4 regions of the Vibrio sp. EA2 genome follow, and region 1 is predicted to be linked to each of the others. Evidence: predicted binding sites of a transcription regulator. Region 1 holds the regulator's gene; each other region holds the start of a gene.

Region 1 (3,198 bases):
GCGTTGAAGTCTCCCTGCAAGATAAAATCGATCAGGTTAAGTTGCAGCTAGAGAAAGGCGAAGCGGTTATCGTGTTCTCCGAACTGCATGAAACCGTGGATATTCAATTAAAAGCAAAGTATTAATACCTTTTACCTAACCCCCTCACATTTTACCGTATCCCACTCGATGACAAGCCGTTGTTACGTGCTATAGTGGGTTATCTCGCATGCAGTAGATACCTACTGCATCTTAAAGGAAAGTAATTTTCGACAAGGTTTGTCATGTCAGCTAAACACCCAATCATTGCAGTAACCGGCTCTTCCGGTGCCGGCACGACCACTACATCTGAAGCCTTCCGCAAGATGTTCAATATGATGAACGTCAAACCAGCTTGGGTTGAAGGTGACAGCTTCCATCGCTTTACCCGCCCGGAAATGGATATCGAAATTCGTAAAGCGCGCGAGCAAGGCAGACACATCAGCTACTTTGGTCCACAGGCCAATGACTTTCCTGGTTTGGAAAAGTTTTTCCGCCAATATGGCGAAGAAGGGACTGGCAGCATACGTCGCTATCTGCACACCTTTGATGAAGCAGTACCGTATAACCAGATGCCAGGCACTTTCACACCGTGGCAAGACCTACCAGACAACAGCGATGTACTCTTCTATGAAGGGCTGCACGGTGGCGTGGTCGATGGTGAAGTGAATGTGTCGCAACATGTTGATTTTCTGATTGGCATGGTACCGATTGTGAACTTGGAGTGGATCCAAAAATTCGTCCGAGATACGCGCGACCGCGGCCACTCAAGAGAGGCCGTTATGGACTCTATCGTGCGCTCAATGGACGACTACCTGAATTACATTACTCCGCAGTTTTCACGTACCCACATTAACTTTCAGCGTGTACCAACCGTAGACACATCAAACCCACTTAACGCCAAAGGCATCCCGAGTCTGGATGAAAGCTTTGTGGTAATTCGCCTACGTGGGATCAAGAATGTCGACTTCCCTTACCTGTTGGCCATGATTGACGGCTCGTTTATGTCACGTCACAACACGATAGTCGTGCCGGGCGGTAAGATGAGTTTTGCAATGGAGCTGATCGTGAGGCCTATCCTACAACAACTGATAGAAACAGGAAAAATTGGCTAAAAATCTCGCTTTCGGAGTGTTTACTTTTCATACCGTGATCATGTGCACAGTTTTGCGTACAAAATAGCAACCATGGCACGATTAAAATCAAGAAATCATCCTAGAAAAAGGATACTATTTCTTACCGAAACACAAGATAGCTTGCAGCATATAAAAAGTGCTCTTATTCTAGTAAGTCTGATTCAGGCTTAGCTAAAATATGGATAGCGCAAGCGTACCCTGCAGAGGAAGTGAGATATTATGGTTCTAGGTAAACCTCAAACCGACCCGACATTAGAGTGGTTTCTTTCACACTGTCACATTCATAAGTACCCTTCAAAGAGCACGCTGATTCACGCTGGTGAAAAAGCTGAAACCTTGTACTACATCGTTAAAGGTTCTGTTGCGGTTCTTATCAAAGACGAAGAAGGTAAGGAAATGATCCTTTCTTACCTAAACCAAGGAGACTTTATTGGTGAACTTGGTCTATTCGAGGAAGACCAAGAGCGTACAGCTTGGGTTCGAGCTAAATCTCCTTGTGAAGTTGCTGAGATTTCTTTCAAGAAATTCCGTCAGCTTATCCAAGTAAACCCAGACATCCTAATGCGTCTTTCTGCGCAGATGGCAAGTCGCCTTCAGGTAACCAGCCAAAAAGTGGGTGACCTAGCGTTCCTAGACGTAACTGGTCGTATCGCTCAGACGCTTCTGAACCTTGCAAAACAACCAGACGCGATGACTCACCCAGACGGCATGCAAATCAAGATCACTCGCCAAGAAATCGGTCAAATCGTTGGCTGTTCTCGTGAGACAGTTGGTCGTATCTTGAAGATGCTAGAAGAGCAGAACCTGATCTCTGCGCACGGTAAAACTATCGTCGTTTACGGTACTCGTTAATCTAAGATTCGAGTAGTGTAAATAAAATAATAAAGCCACCAATGGCAACATTGGTGGCTTTTTCTATTCAGGTAAGCTTTCAATTCCCTAGTGAGCGCTATGCTATCAGGAACCGAGTTATACCAATCCGGAAAATTAACTGGTCAGGGAACAGGGTTCGATAAACAAACTCTATTTGCCATGGATGGCAAATCGAAGCCCCATAGATGCGTTCTTATAAACATACGGTGCGTGTTTGTTTTCGATGCCTGTTTTCTGGTTCTCTATAACCACTTTCTTACTTGGATTGGTATTAACTACAGCGACTAGCCATTCGTGCTCTCAAAGATTTTATCAGCGGATGCGGCTACAAAACCCGGGTAAAGTTCCCCGTTTTCCATTGGGTAGCGTTTGGCGAATTCGTAGAATCCACCCGGAATGATCTCAGAGCCGCCAGTAAAGCTTACTGCTACTTTATCCGCCATGGTTGAAGACTGCTCAAGCAACACTTCTGGAGAACCTTTAACTTCACCGCCTGACTCGTTAATCACAAATCCAGACTGACGTAAGTAATCGTTCACTTGCTTCACTTCATCGTATTGATTGAGTTGATTCACACTGACTGTGAAATGGTTAGCGCCATACCCATGTGCCGCCAGCCAGGATGCGTATTCACTTTCTTTAGCCAGAGTCTGGTAATCCGAAAAACTGAGATCCCATAAGCGGCCGCCATGTAAAAATGCGCTATCAGACAGTTTTTCTGCATCCACTTGCGCGACCAGCTTCGCCACAACCGCTTGTAGCTCAGGTGAACACTCTTCAACTTTAAGCTCACTGATGAACACTTTTGGTTGTTTAGGATCAGGATGCTCGTAGTGCTTCGCAACGAGTTTTTTACTCTCAAACACATAATCACCGCATGCCTTATAGCCAATGGCTAAGAACGGCTTAGCCAGCGTCTCAATACCAAGCGGCTCAACATTGAATGTGCGCAGTGCAATATGGTCATTAATCAGAGGCTCATCTTCCTGAAGAAGTTGATGAACTTTTGCAGCAGAGGGGCAAAGACGCTGGATATAGTCTTGCCATAACGATTCAAATAACACATCAGGGGTCATAACGGCTCCTTGTTACGAGATGTAGGCTAAGAATGTTGGCGGCTCGTTCACAGCTATAACACTGTCCAGAATAATGAACGAGCAGCCTAACCTGT
Region 2 (3,198 bases), on a different contig from region 1:
TTCCACACCAACGCCCGCGAGCTCAAGGCCAAACGCTGCGTTTTCAATGACCGTCATGTGCGGCATCAGTGCAAAACTTTGGAAAACCATTGAGATATTGTTTCTGCGAACCTTTCTCAGTGCATCTTCAGAGATGTGGGCGATATCTTCCCCTTTAAGGTAGACACTCCCTTTGGTTGGTTCAATCAGTCTGTTTAGGAGACGGACAAGAGTGGATTTACCTGAGCCAGAAAGGCCCATAATTACAAAAATTTCACCTTCGTTAATGGTAAGAGAAACATCGTTTACACCGACAGTTAAACCAGTTTGCTCAAAAATGTTGTCTTTATCGACACCTTTGTCGATAAGTGAGAAAGCACGTTCTGGGTTTTCACCAAACACTTTATAAAGTCCCTTAACTTCCAGTATGGGGTCCATGTAATCGTCCTTTTTTGTGTCTAACGTTTTGTACTCTAATTAATTTTTGAAAAAATATCAACGAACTAGGTGTCAATGTGACTTTGGTTCCACCTGTATTGAGGTGATTGATAGTAATGTGCCTTATTTCAATTTTTCCTTTAAAAACATAGGTTTATTGTTTATTTTTCACGGTTAATTTCGTCATTAACGCGAGCGTAAATTAATTTTGAAGTTTATTAGACATTTTTGTGTAGATAATGTGTCTACATCATAACCAGTTTTTGAGCTTTTTGGCTCAGGTCTTAAATTTAGAGGTCAAATGTTTAGATGCCGAATGGCTGGTATGAAGATCAGAGTTGAGGTGCTTTCGTAAGGAAAATGGCGACAAAAATTGTTTGAAAACTTAGATTAATTGATCAGCTAGAAACTAATTTGATTGCTTTCATATGTTTAATGGGTCAAAAAGCGTCCCTTTATTCTTTGATAGACTTTATGTTCGACCAAAAAATAGAGTATGCACAAAATTATATTTTCTAATTTAGGATTCCCCGCGCTATTAACAGCTTCTGGAGAAGATTAGAACTCAAATATTTTAATAAATGGTTAAACGGCTATGAAGTGTGATCTTTATCACATAAATGCGGTTATAATCCGCGAATATTTGATTTTTGGTAGCGAGAGATGCCCATAATAATAGCGAAATTAATTAGACCTCAAAGGATATGAATTTTCACATGATCACATCAGCACCTTGGGTCCTCTATCCAGAGATTGAAGAGGAAACAAGAAACAAATGGATTTTTCGTGAACCTAAGATCTCTGATGGTGACGACATTTATAGCTTAATTGCAGATTGTCCACCTTTAGATATGAATTCTTCTTATTGCAATTTCCTTCAGTCAACACATTTTAGCAAAACCAGTATTCTGGTTGAATGCAATAAAGATATCGCCGGCTTCATATCGGGGTATCAGAAACCAGACGAACCAGAAGTGTTATTTGTCTGGCAGGTTGCAGTCTCACCTCGTTACAGAGGTCATGGTTTAGCGTTTCGCATGCTAAAAGAACTTCTTACCAGAGAAGGTCTGAGCGTGAAAATGGTAGAAACGACTATCACGGAAGACAACAAAGCCTCTTGGGCGTTATTCAAAAAGTTAGATGCGATGAACGGCAATTCTGGCCAAGTAAGCACATTTTTGGATGAAGAAGCCCACTTTAAAGGCAAACACGATACAGAGTATTTGTATCGAATTCCCCTAAAATAATCCTCTAACTATAGGAATTAAAAAACGGTCTCATCATGGATATTTTCAAAAAGCAGGAATCCAACGTACGCTCATATTCAAACAACTTTCCAGTGGTATTTCGCAAAGCGAAAGGCTGCTGGCTGGAAACAGAACAGGGCGAACGCTATTTAGACTTCCTTGCTGGAGCGGGATCTCTAAATTACGGCCATAACAACCCTGTACTTAAGCAAGCATTACTTGAGTACATTGAAATGGACGGTATTACACATGGTCTAGATATGCACTCAGAAGCGAAAGCAACGTTTCTTGAAGCACTAGACAACTACATTCTTAAGCCAAGAAAACTGGATTACAAAGTTCAGTTCACTGGGCCTACTGGTACTAACGCAGTGGAAGCTGCACTTAAACTAGCGAAAAAAGTGACTGGCCGTAGCAGCATTGTCGCTTTCACCAATGGCTTCCACGGCTGTACAGCTGGCGCATTGGCAGCAACAGGTAACCAGCACCATAGACAGGGTAATGGTTCTAGCCTTCACAACGTATCTCGTATTCCTTTCGAAGGTTACGCAGGCGTTGATGGTTTGGCTCTGTTTGAAACCATGCTTAACGATAACTCTGCTGGTATGGACAAGCCTGCCGCAGTGCTTCTTGAAACAGTACAGGGTGAGGGTGGTTTGAATGTCGCTTCAAACGAGTGGCTACAACGCCTAAGCAAAATTTGTAAAGCAAACGACATTCTTATGATTGTCGATGATATTCAGGCTGGTTGTGGACGTACGGGTACGTTCTTTAGCTTTGAGCCGTCAGGTATTCAGCCTGATATCGTAACCTTGTCGAAATCTATCGGTGGTTACGGTTTACCGATGGCGGTTGTACTGCTTAAACCTGAGCTTGACCAATGGAAACCAGGCGAGCACAACGGTACATTCCGTGGTAACAACCATGCATTTATTACTGCCGCTAAAGCGCTGGAAATTTACTGGGCGAACGACGACTTTGAAACACACATTAAGCAGTGTTCAGAAAGTGTAAGTAACGTCATTGAGCGTTGTGTACGTCGATTCCCACAAATGTTCGTACAGAAAAAAGGTCGCGGCATGATGGTTGGTATCGAGTGTAACAGCGGTGACCTGGCATCAGAAATTGCTAAATCGTGTTTTGAAAGTGGCATGGTTATCGAAACAGCTGGCCCTGACGACGAAGTGGTTAAATTCTTCTGTCCACTAACGATTAGTGAGTCAGAGCTAGATCAAGGACTAAGCATTTTTGAAAATGCAGTAGAAACCATTGCTGCAAAACACTTCAAACAAGCATCTTAATAAGGAAAATTAATAATGATCGTTAGAACACTCGAAGAGTGTCGCAACAGTGAGCGACGTGTAGTTTCAGATACTTGGGAAAGTGTCCGTATGTTGTTGAAAGATGACAAAATGGGTTTTTCTTTCCATATCACAACTATCTATGAAGGCACGGAAACGCACATCCACTACAAAAACCACTTAGAATCTGTTTTTTGTATGAGTGGTGAAGGTGAAATTGAAGTGGTCGGTGG
Region 3 (3,198 bases), on a different contig from region 1:
AAACTCGACTGCGGCTTTAAAGTCATCGTAGTTGTCTGCGAATTGGTAAGGGGAAGTTGTCAGTTGAAGCTCTTCTGCGGCTAAACGACGAATACCTTCACGGTTCATTGTAAGCTTAGTTGCCTTAGCCGTTGGAACGACATTCAGACCTTTCGCTTCAAGCTCTACTAGCTTATCGGTCGCAATAGCTTCAATTTCAGGAACAACGTAAGCCGGTTGCTCTTTATTGATGATTTCTTCTAATGCTTGACCATCCAGCATATCAAGCACGTAGCTGCGGTGAGCGACTTGCATGGCTGGTGCATTCGCATAACGGTCACAAGCGATGACTTCCAGACCCAGACGTTGACATTCAATCGCGACTTCTTTACCAAGTTCGCCAGAGCCTAAAAGTAACACACGAGTAGCATTTGCGCTGGTTGCAGTACCGAACATATCGTTCCCTTACAAAATAAAGTGATGAGACAGAATTTGCAGGGGATCATACTGAATTTTTATCTTAAAGCAAACGTTTGCGTAGGGTTTTTTAGTAATAAAAAAGCTCTACATTTTGTAGAGCTTTCATCGACATCATTATGTGATTACACGTTAACGAAACTTAGTGGAATGTCGGGATTCAACGCTTCTAACGTTGACTGAGTATCAGCAAGATGACTGATTTTACCTTCTGAATTCTCCACTAACGCTGCCGCTTTGATGTTATCAAAGGTTCCACCTGCCAGTAACACCTGAATCAAAGCAACTTGAAGAGGAGGAAGGCTCGGGTTAAACGCCGCATTCTCAGCGTAAGCACCTTGGAAAACGCGTCCATCAGCAAGCTCTAACGCCAAACCGCTCAGATTATTGGTGTAAGGGGCATGGCTCATGTTCATTGCATCGACGGCTTTTTGAATCAGCACATCGTTATCTTCACATTCGAACTGATGCTTAACTTCAGCCATTAGGCCAGATTTGATACCCAAATCGGCGGGTCCAAATGCTTCGGGTAGATATTCATGTAGCGATTTTTCTTCACGCTCTGGCAATTGGACTTTTAGCTCTTTCGCTGTAGACAGCTCGTTCATAAACTGACGACAGTGACCACAAGGGCTAAAGTTAATCGTGATGTCTTTAACACCGCGTTCACCCTTCATCCAGGCGTGACTGATTGCAGATTGTTCTGCGTGAACAGTTTGACCAAGCTGAACACCAAGGAACTCCATGTTTGCGCCGAAGTAGAGACGGCCAGAAAGCCCGCGAACAATGGCACCAACATAAAACTCAGAAATAGGCGCGTAAGAATAAGCCGCGGCAAAAGGAAGCAGAGCAACACGCAGCGCTTTGTCAGATAGAGCGGTAGCAGACAGTAACTGCTCAAACTGCTGTGCTGAAAGAGTAGCATCAAAATCGTCGGCTAAGACGATAGGAGCAAGTTGGTTTGAAAGTGCTTCAGGTGCGCTTGCTAGCGCTTGTTCAATGCGACTTTTCATGTTGAATCCTTGTTATTGCATGGACAGTTATTCTATGTAAAGTGGGAAAATGTTCTGTGCTTTAGATCACGCAAAATAATGCAATTGTAATTAACGTTACATAGTTAGAGTGAAGTCACACATGTATTCGATTGCACAGGCGCTGAATGTTACGTCGATCTCTTAAATATATTAACTCATACACATATCACAAGTGATGAGGCATTGAGTGTCGCTCCCATTACATTTCTAAGAGGTCAGGTTGCGAACGGATTTCAATCTGTAGAGGTAGAATAGGAGAGAGAATCGGGGAAAGACCTGCCCAGATGATAGGCAGGCCAAAACCGTTGCTTATTGATACAGCCAGACAGTCAGAGCAAAAAAGCTCGGAGCCAGAACCGACGTAATAATGCCGCAAAGTACTAACGCCAAAGACGAGAACGCCGCGTCTGCTGGTTGTTTCTCGACACACGTCGCAGTCCCCAGTGCGTGGGACACCGTACCCATGGTTAAACCTCGGGCAATAGGATGCTTAATCCCAATCAGGTTGTAGATAGGGTAAGCCACAATCGCACCCAACAAGCCAACCAGAAGTACCAAAATCGCCGCAACAGCCGCTTCACCACCAAGGTGGCTGGAGATTTCCATCGCAATAGGGGTGGTCACTGATTTACCAACCAAGCTCGCGATCAAACTCAACTCGGTGTGAAAAGCGACGGCTATTAAAGTCGCGGTCGTCATCGACATCACACTGCCGAGAACACAAGCCAAGGTAATGATGCGCCAGTTTGCTCTGATTTGAGGAAGCTGCTCATATAGCGGGTAAGCTAGTGCCACAACGGCAGGTTGTAGCAGGAAACTAAACACTTCGTTGTCGGCATAGTAAGTGTCAAAAGGCACGTTCAGGTAGGTCAACAAGGGGATGATGACCGCAATAGAGATAAGCAGTGGGTTAACAATTGGGTGATTCGCTTTAATCGCGATCTTACGAGCAATAAGGAAAACAACAATAGTGAGTAAAATCCACATATTAGTGTTTCTCCTTTAGCAGGTAATCCAGCAGCCATGCGAGACTTACCAGCACAATCAATGTGCCGCCGACCGCACTTGCAAGAATGGGAAGTGCATTGGCAAAAAGCATGTCGAAATGATCCATCAGGCCAACACTAACTGGAACGAATAACAAGATCATGTAGCGAATAAACAGCGTTGCGCCAGTTTTTACCCACTCTACTTTGACAATCCCGGTTGCCATAGCGAGGAATAACAGGATCATACCGATAACACTCCCTGGAACAGAAGTGTCTGTAAACCTTTGAATAGTCACTCCGATCCCAAGTGCTCCCATAATGAGACAGAGGGAAACGAGCAATTGAGTCAGTTGTAATAATCGATCTTTTATCATTTGGGCAGCATATAAAAACGACAAGTGCACCTGACGGTGCCCTTGATTAAGTAACAAATTAAGAGGCTAGCGTCTCTACGTAACGATAAACGGATTTTAATAGTGCGATTTTCTTTTCGTCACTTTCATGTTCGTGAACTAAGTTTTCTAAATTCAGCATATACTCTTCGATTTGGTTTTCAAACACTTCGCGGCAGTGAAGTGCCCAACGTCTTTGTTCCTGTTCATCGAGCGTAGCTGGGAAATTACGCGCACGGTAACGGAACAACAGGGGTTTTATGCGTTTGTCATCGAACTCAATATCAAGCGCCGCCAGGTTGTTCGGGTCGGTCTCGCGAATAATAT
Region 4 (3,198 bases), on a different contig from region 1:
TCTCGTAGATGATCTCCATGTGACGTGGAAGCAGGTGCTGAATGAGCGACTCTGGCCATGTCTCTAGTGCTTCTGGAAGTAATGTGTGGTTTGTGTACGCGAATGTGTGCGAACAGATTTCCCACGCCGCTTCCCAAGACAGACCTTTCTCATCAACCAGGATGCGCATTAGCTCAGGAATAGCGATAGTTGGGTGCGTATCGTTAAGCTGGATAGTCTCTTGCTTTGGCAGTTCTTCTAGTGAGTAGCCTGCTGCTTCGTGGCGGCGCAGAATATCGCGTACTGACGCCGCAGAGTGGAAGTACTGCTGCATTAGACGAAGTGTTTTACCTTTCTCATGGTTGTCATTCGGGTAAAGCACTTTGGTAATGTTACCTGCGTCGATCAGCGCATGCTGAGCTTCGAAGTAGTTACCATTGTTAAAGCTAGCCAATGAGAATGGTGCAATTGCCTGACATTCCCAAAGACGCAGCGGGTAAACCGTTTCTGATTCGTAACCTACGATTGGCAGATCCCAAGGCATCGCTTTTACTGTCATGCCAGGAACCCATTTACGAACTTCTTTACCGTTCTCGTTCACTACTTCAACGTGACCGTAGAAGCCGATTTCCTGTGCAAGTTCTGGACGAGCCACTTCCCACGGGTAACCTTCTACACCACACCATGCATCTGGTGCTTCTTGTTGACGGCCATCTTTGAAAGATTGCTTAAATAGACCGTATTCGTAGTGTAGGCCGTAACCCACTGTTGGGTATTCTTGCGCGGCACATGAATCCATGAAACATGCAGCCAGACGGCCAAGACCGCCGTTACCTAGTGATGGGTCGCGTTCTTCTTCAAGCAGGTCAGTGACGCTATGACCCAATTCAGCCATTGCTTCTGATACTTGATCGTACAGACCCATGCTGATTAAGTTATTGCCCGTTAAACGGCCAATTAGGAATTCTAGAGAAAGGTAGTTAACGCTCTTAGCACCTTTGATGCGTGGATCTTCTTCAGTAGCAAGCAAATCAAAAGTAGTGATTTCCGCTAGTGCACGACCCATTGCTAGGTACCATGCGCGGCTATCTGCGTTTTCAACAGTATGTGCGTAAGTCACTGATAAGTGCTTTTTAACGCTATCTTGGAACGATTTTTTGTCAAACTTTTTTTGTTGTGTAGGTTTCATTACGAAATTCTCACGTCTTTTAGTAATTCATCTGCCATACATCGTGCATTTACCGGTGTGAATAAACATCCTCCTGTTTATCCTCCTTTGAAGGAGGAGGAATGAGGGCGTAGAGGGGGGGATCACCAAGCAGTTAGTGATCTCAATCGCAACAAAACTTCATTCGCTCCACTTCTTAGTGATTCCGATCACAGGTGAATATGAGAAAAGGCTAAAATTCACTCATAATGTTTTTTGAGGCGCTGACGATCTAAGATGTGAATTTTGTCTTAGCGATCACATTCCCCTCGTTAATAAAAGTAAAATTCACCAAGTGTTCGTGCAGAAAATAATATCCCTCACCACAAACTAGAACAAAAAAGTGATTTATATCACAAATAAAGGGCGTAGTTGGTGTCATTTACGCCATCTCGCGAGAATTAGGAAGTTGATCAAAGTAACGTGTCTTCCCGATATCGTAACATCCCACTCGATTTGCATTTCTGTTCACTTTTCAAACAAATTAAATTTAGGTGACGCAAACCGTTTTCAGATATCGCTGGCTTACACAAATGAAGGACATAACGATTTATGTGGATTCCATCTAAGCTCACTCGCCCAGGTCGGTTACACAACGCCATTGTGCGTCCAAGAGTGCTGGACTTACTACAACAAGCGCCTTACTACAAATTGGTTTTGTTTCGCTCACCTGCCGGTTACGGTAAAACGACGATGGCAGCCCAATGGTTATCCGATAAACCGAATGTTGGCTGGTATAGTATTGATGACAGCGATAATGACGGCTTCCGCTTTGTCAATTACCTGTTACAGGCACTAAATAAAGCAACAAACTTCAGTTGCTCTAACGCGCAGAAACTGGCGGAAAAGCGCCAAATCTCATCATTGCGCTCCCTTTATAGTGAACTGTTTGCAGAAATGGCTGACTTTCATCAGGAATGTTACGTGGTACTCGATGACTATCACTTAATCACCAATGATGAGATTCATGAGTCGATGCGCTTCTTCTTAAAGCACATGCCAGACAATCTAACCGTGGTCGTCACAAGCCGTGCAACACCACCACTGGGTACCGCAAACCTGCGGGTGCGCGACTTGATGATCGAAATTGGCAACGACATGTTAGCCTTTGACACGGAAGAAACCACTCGCTTCTTTAACCAGCGCATTGCTGACGGTATAGATGAAGACATGGCCAATAGCCTCAGAACGTATGTTGAGGGCTGGCCGTCTGCACTGCAACTCATCGCACTGCAGGCACAGCATCAAAACCGTACCTTGGCGCAAACGGTGGAGTCTGTCTCTCAATTTAACCACGCGCATTTATGGGATTACCTTGTAGAAGAAGTATTCGATTTGCTTGATCAGGAAACCCGTAAATTCCTGATGCAGGTATCGGTTTTGGATCATTTCAACGACGAGTTAGTCTTTGCCTTGACTCAACGTGAAGATGCCCTCGGTATGATCGAATCTCTGAATCGTTACGGTCTGTTTATTTATCCTTTGGAAGGCGGACACAACTGGTTCCGATTCCACAACTTGTTTGGTGAGTTTTTGTCTCATGAACGTCAGGCTCGCATTCCTCAGCAAGAGAAAGATCTGCACCGCAATGCCGCTTTGGCATGGTTGCAGCAGAAATCGCCTCACCAAGCTATTCACCACGCTCAGAAGTCAGATGACAAAGATTTAGTGATTGAAATCCTAAATGAATTTGGTTGGAAAATGTTTAACCAAGGCGAACTCAGCACGCTGGAAAATGCCATTCGTCAGCTTGATTCAGACTTGCTGTTTAGTCATCCAAAACTGACAATGTTGCGTGCCTGGCTGGCGCAAAGTCAGCACCGTTACAATCAGGTTGGTCAGTTACTTGAAGAAGCAGAAGCCGAGCACCAAAAGCGTAACATTGAGTTGGATGAGCACTATCAAGGGCAGGCCAACGCTCTGCTTGCGCAGGTTGCCATTAACAGTAACCAGCCAGAAAAAGCACTTGAGCTAGCAGAGCTCGCACTCAGTAAGCTCGATCACACGATCTA

Evidence for each region. The regulator CRP, encoded in region 1, controls carbon source genes, mostly activating them, when cyclic AMP is high. The targets are predictions, from matches to a motif close to TGTGANNNNNNTCACA.
Region 2: the regulator CRP is predicted to act here: its motif matches at 1,019-1,034, upstream of ectA (diaminobutyrate acetyltransferase).
Region 3: the regulator CRP is predicted to act here: its motif matches at 1,574-1,589, upstream of cdd (cytidine deaminase).
Region 4: the regulator CRP is predicted to act here: its motif matches at 1,346-1,361, upstream of RXX31_RS11960 (glycogen/starch/alpha-glucan phosphorylase).

Annotation. Positions count from the first base shown of each region.
Region 1 covers NZ_JAWLID010000022.1:16,059-19,256, forward strand. Annotated here, with positions in the region: gene RXX31_RS22975 (YheU family protein) at 1-125, shown strand, start outside; gene RXX31_RS22980 (phosphoribulokinase) at 264-1,133, shown strand; gene crp (cAMP-activated global transcriptional regulator CRP) at 1,374-2,006, shown strand; gene RXX31_RS22990 (DUF1338 domain-containing protein) at 2,312-3,103, opposite strand.
Region 2 covers NZ_JAWLID010000002.1:736,961-740,158, reverse strand. Annotated here, with positions in the region: gene proV (glycine betaine/L-proline ABC transporter ATP-binding protein ProV) at 1-417, opposite strand, end outside; gene ectA (diaminobutyrate acetyltransferase) at 1,134-1,664, shown strand; gene ectB (diaminobutyrate--2-oxoglutarate transaminase) at 1,700-2,965, shown strand; gene RXX31_RS07650 (ectoine synthase) at 2,981-3,198, shown strand, end outside.
Region 3 covers NZ_JAWLID010000002.1:400,944-404,141, forward strand. Annotated here, with positions in the region: gene purT (formate-dependent phosphoribosylglycinamide formyltransferase) at 1-435, opposite strand, end outside; gene cdd (cytidine deaminase) at 582-1,469, opposite strand; gene RXX31_RS06115 (LrgB family protein) at 1,800-2,477, opposite strand; gene RXX31_RS06120 (CidA/LrgA family protein) at 2,479-2,853, opposite strand; gene sbcB (exodeoxyribonuclease I) at 2,912-3,198, opposite strand, start outside.
Region 4 covers NZ_JAWLID010000004.1:248,227-251,424, reverse strand. Annotated here, with positions in the region: gene RXX31_RS11960 (glycogen/starch/alpha-glucan phosphorylase) at 1-1,168, opposite strand, end outside; gene malT (HTH-type transcriptional regulator MalT) at 1,739-3,198, shown strand, end outside.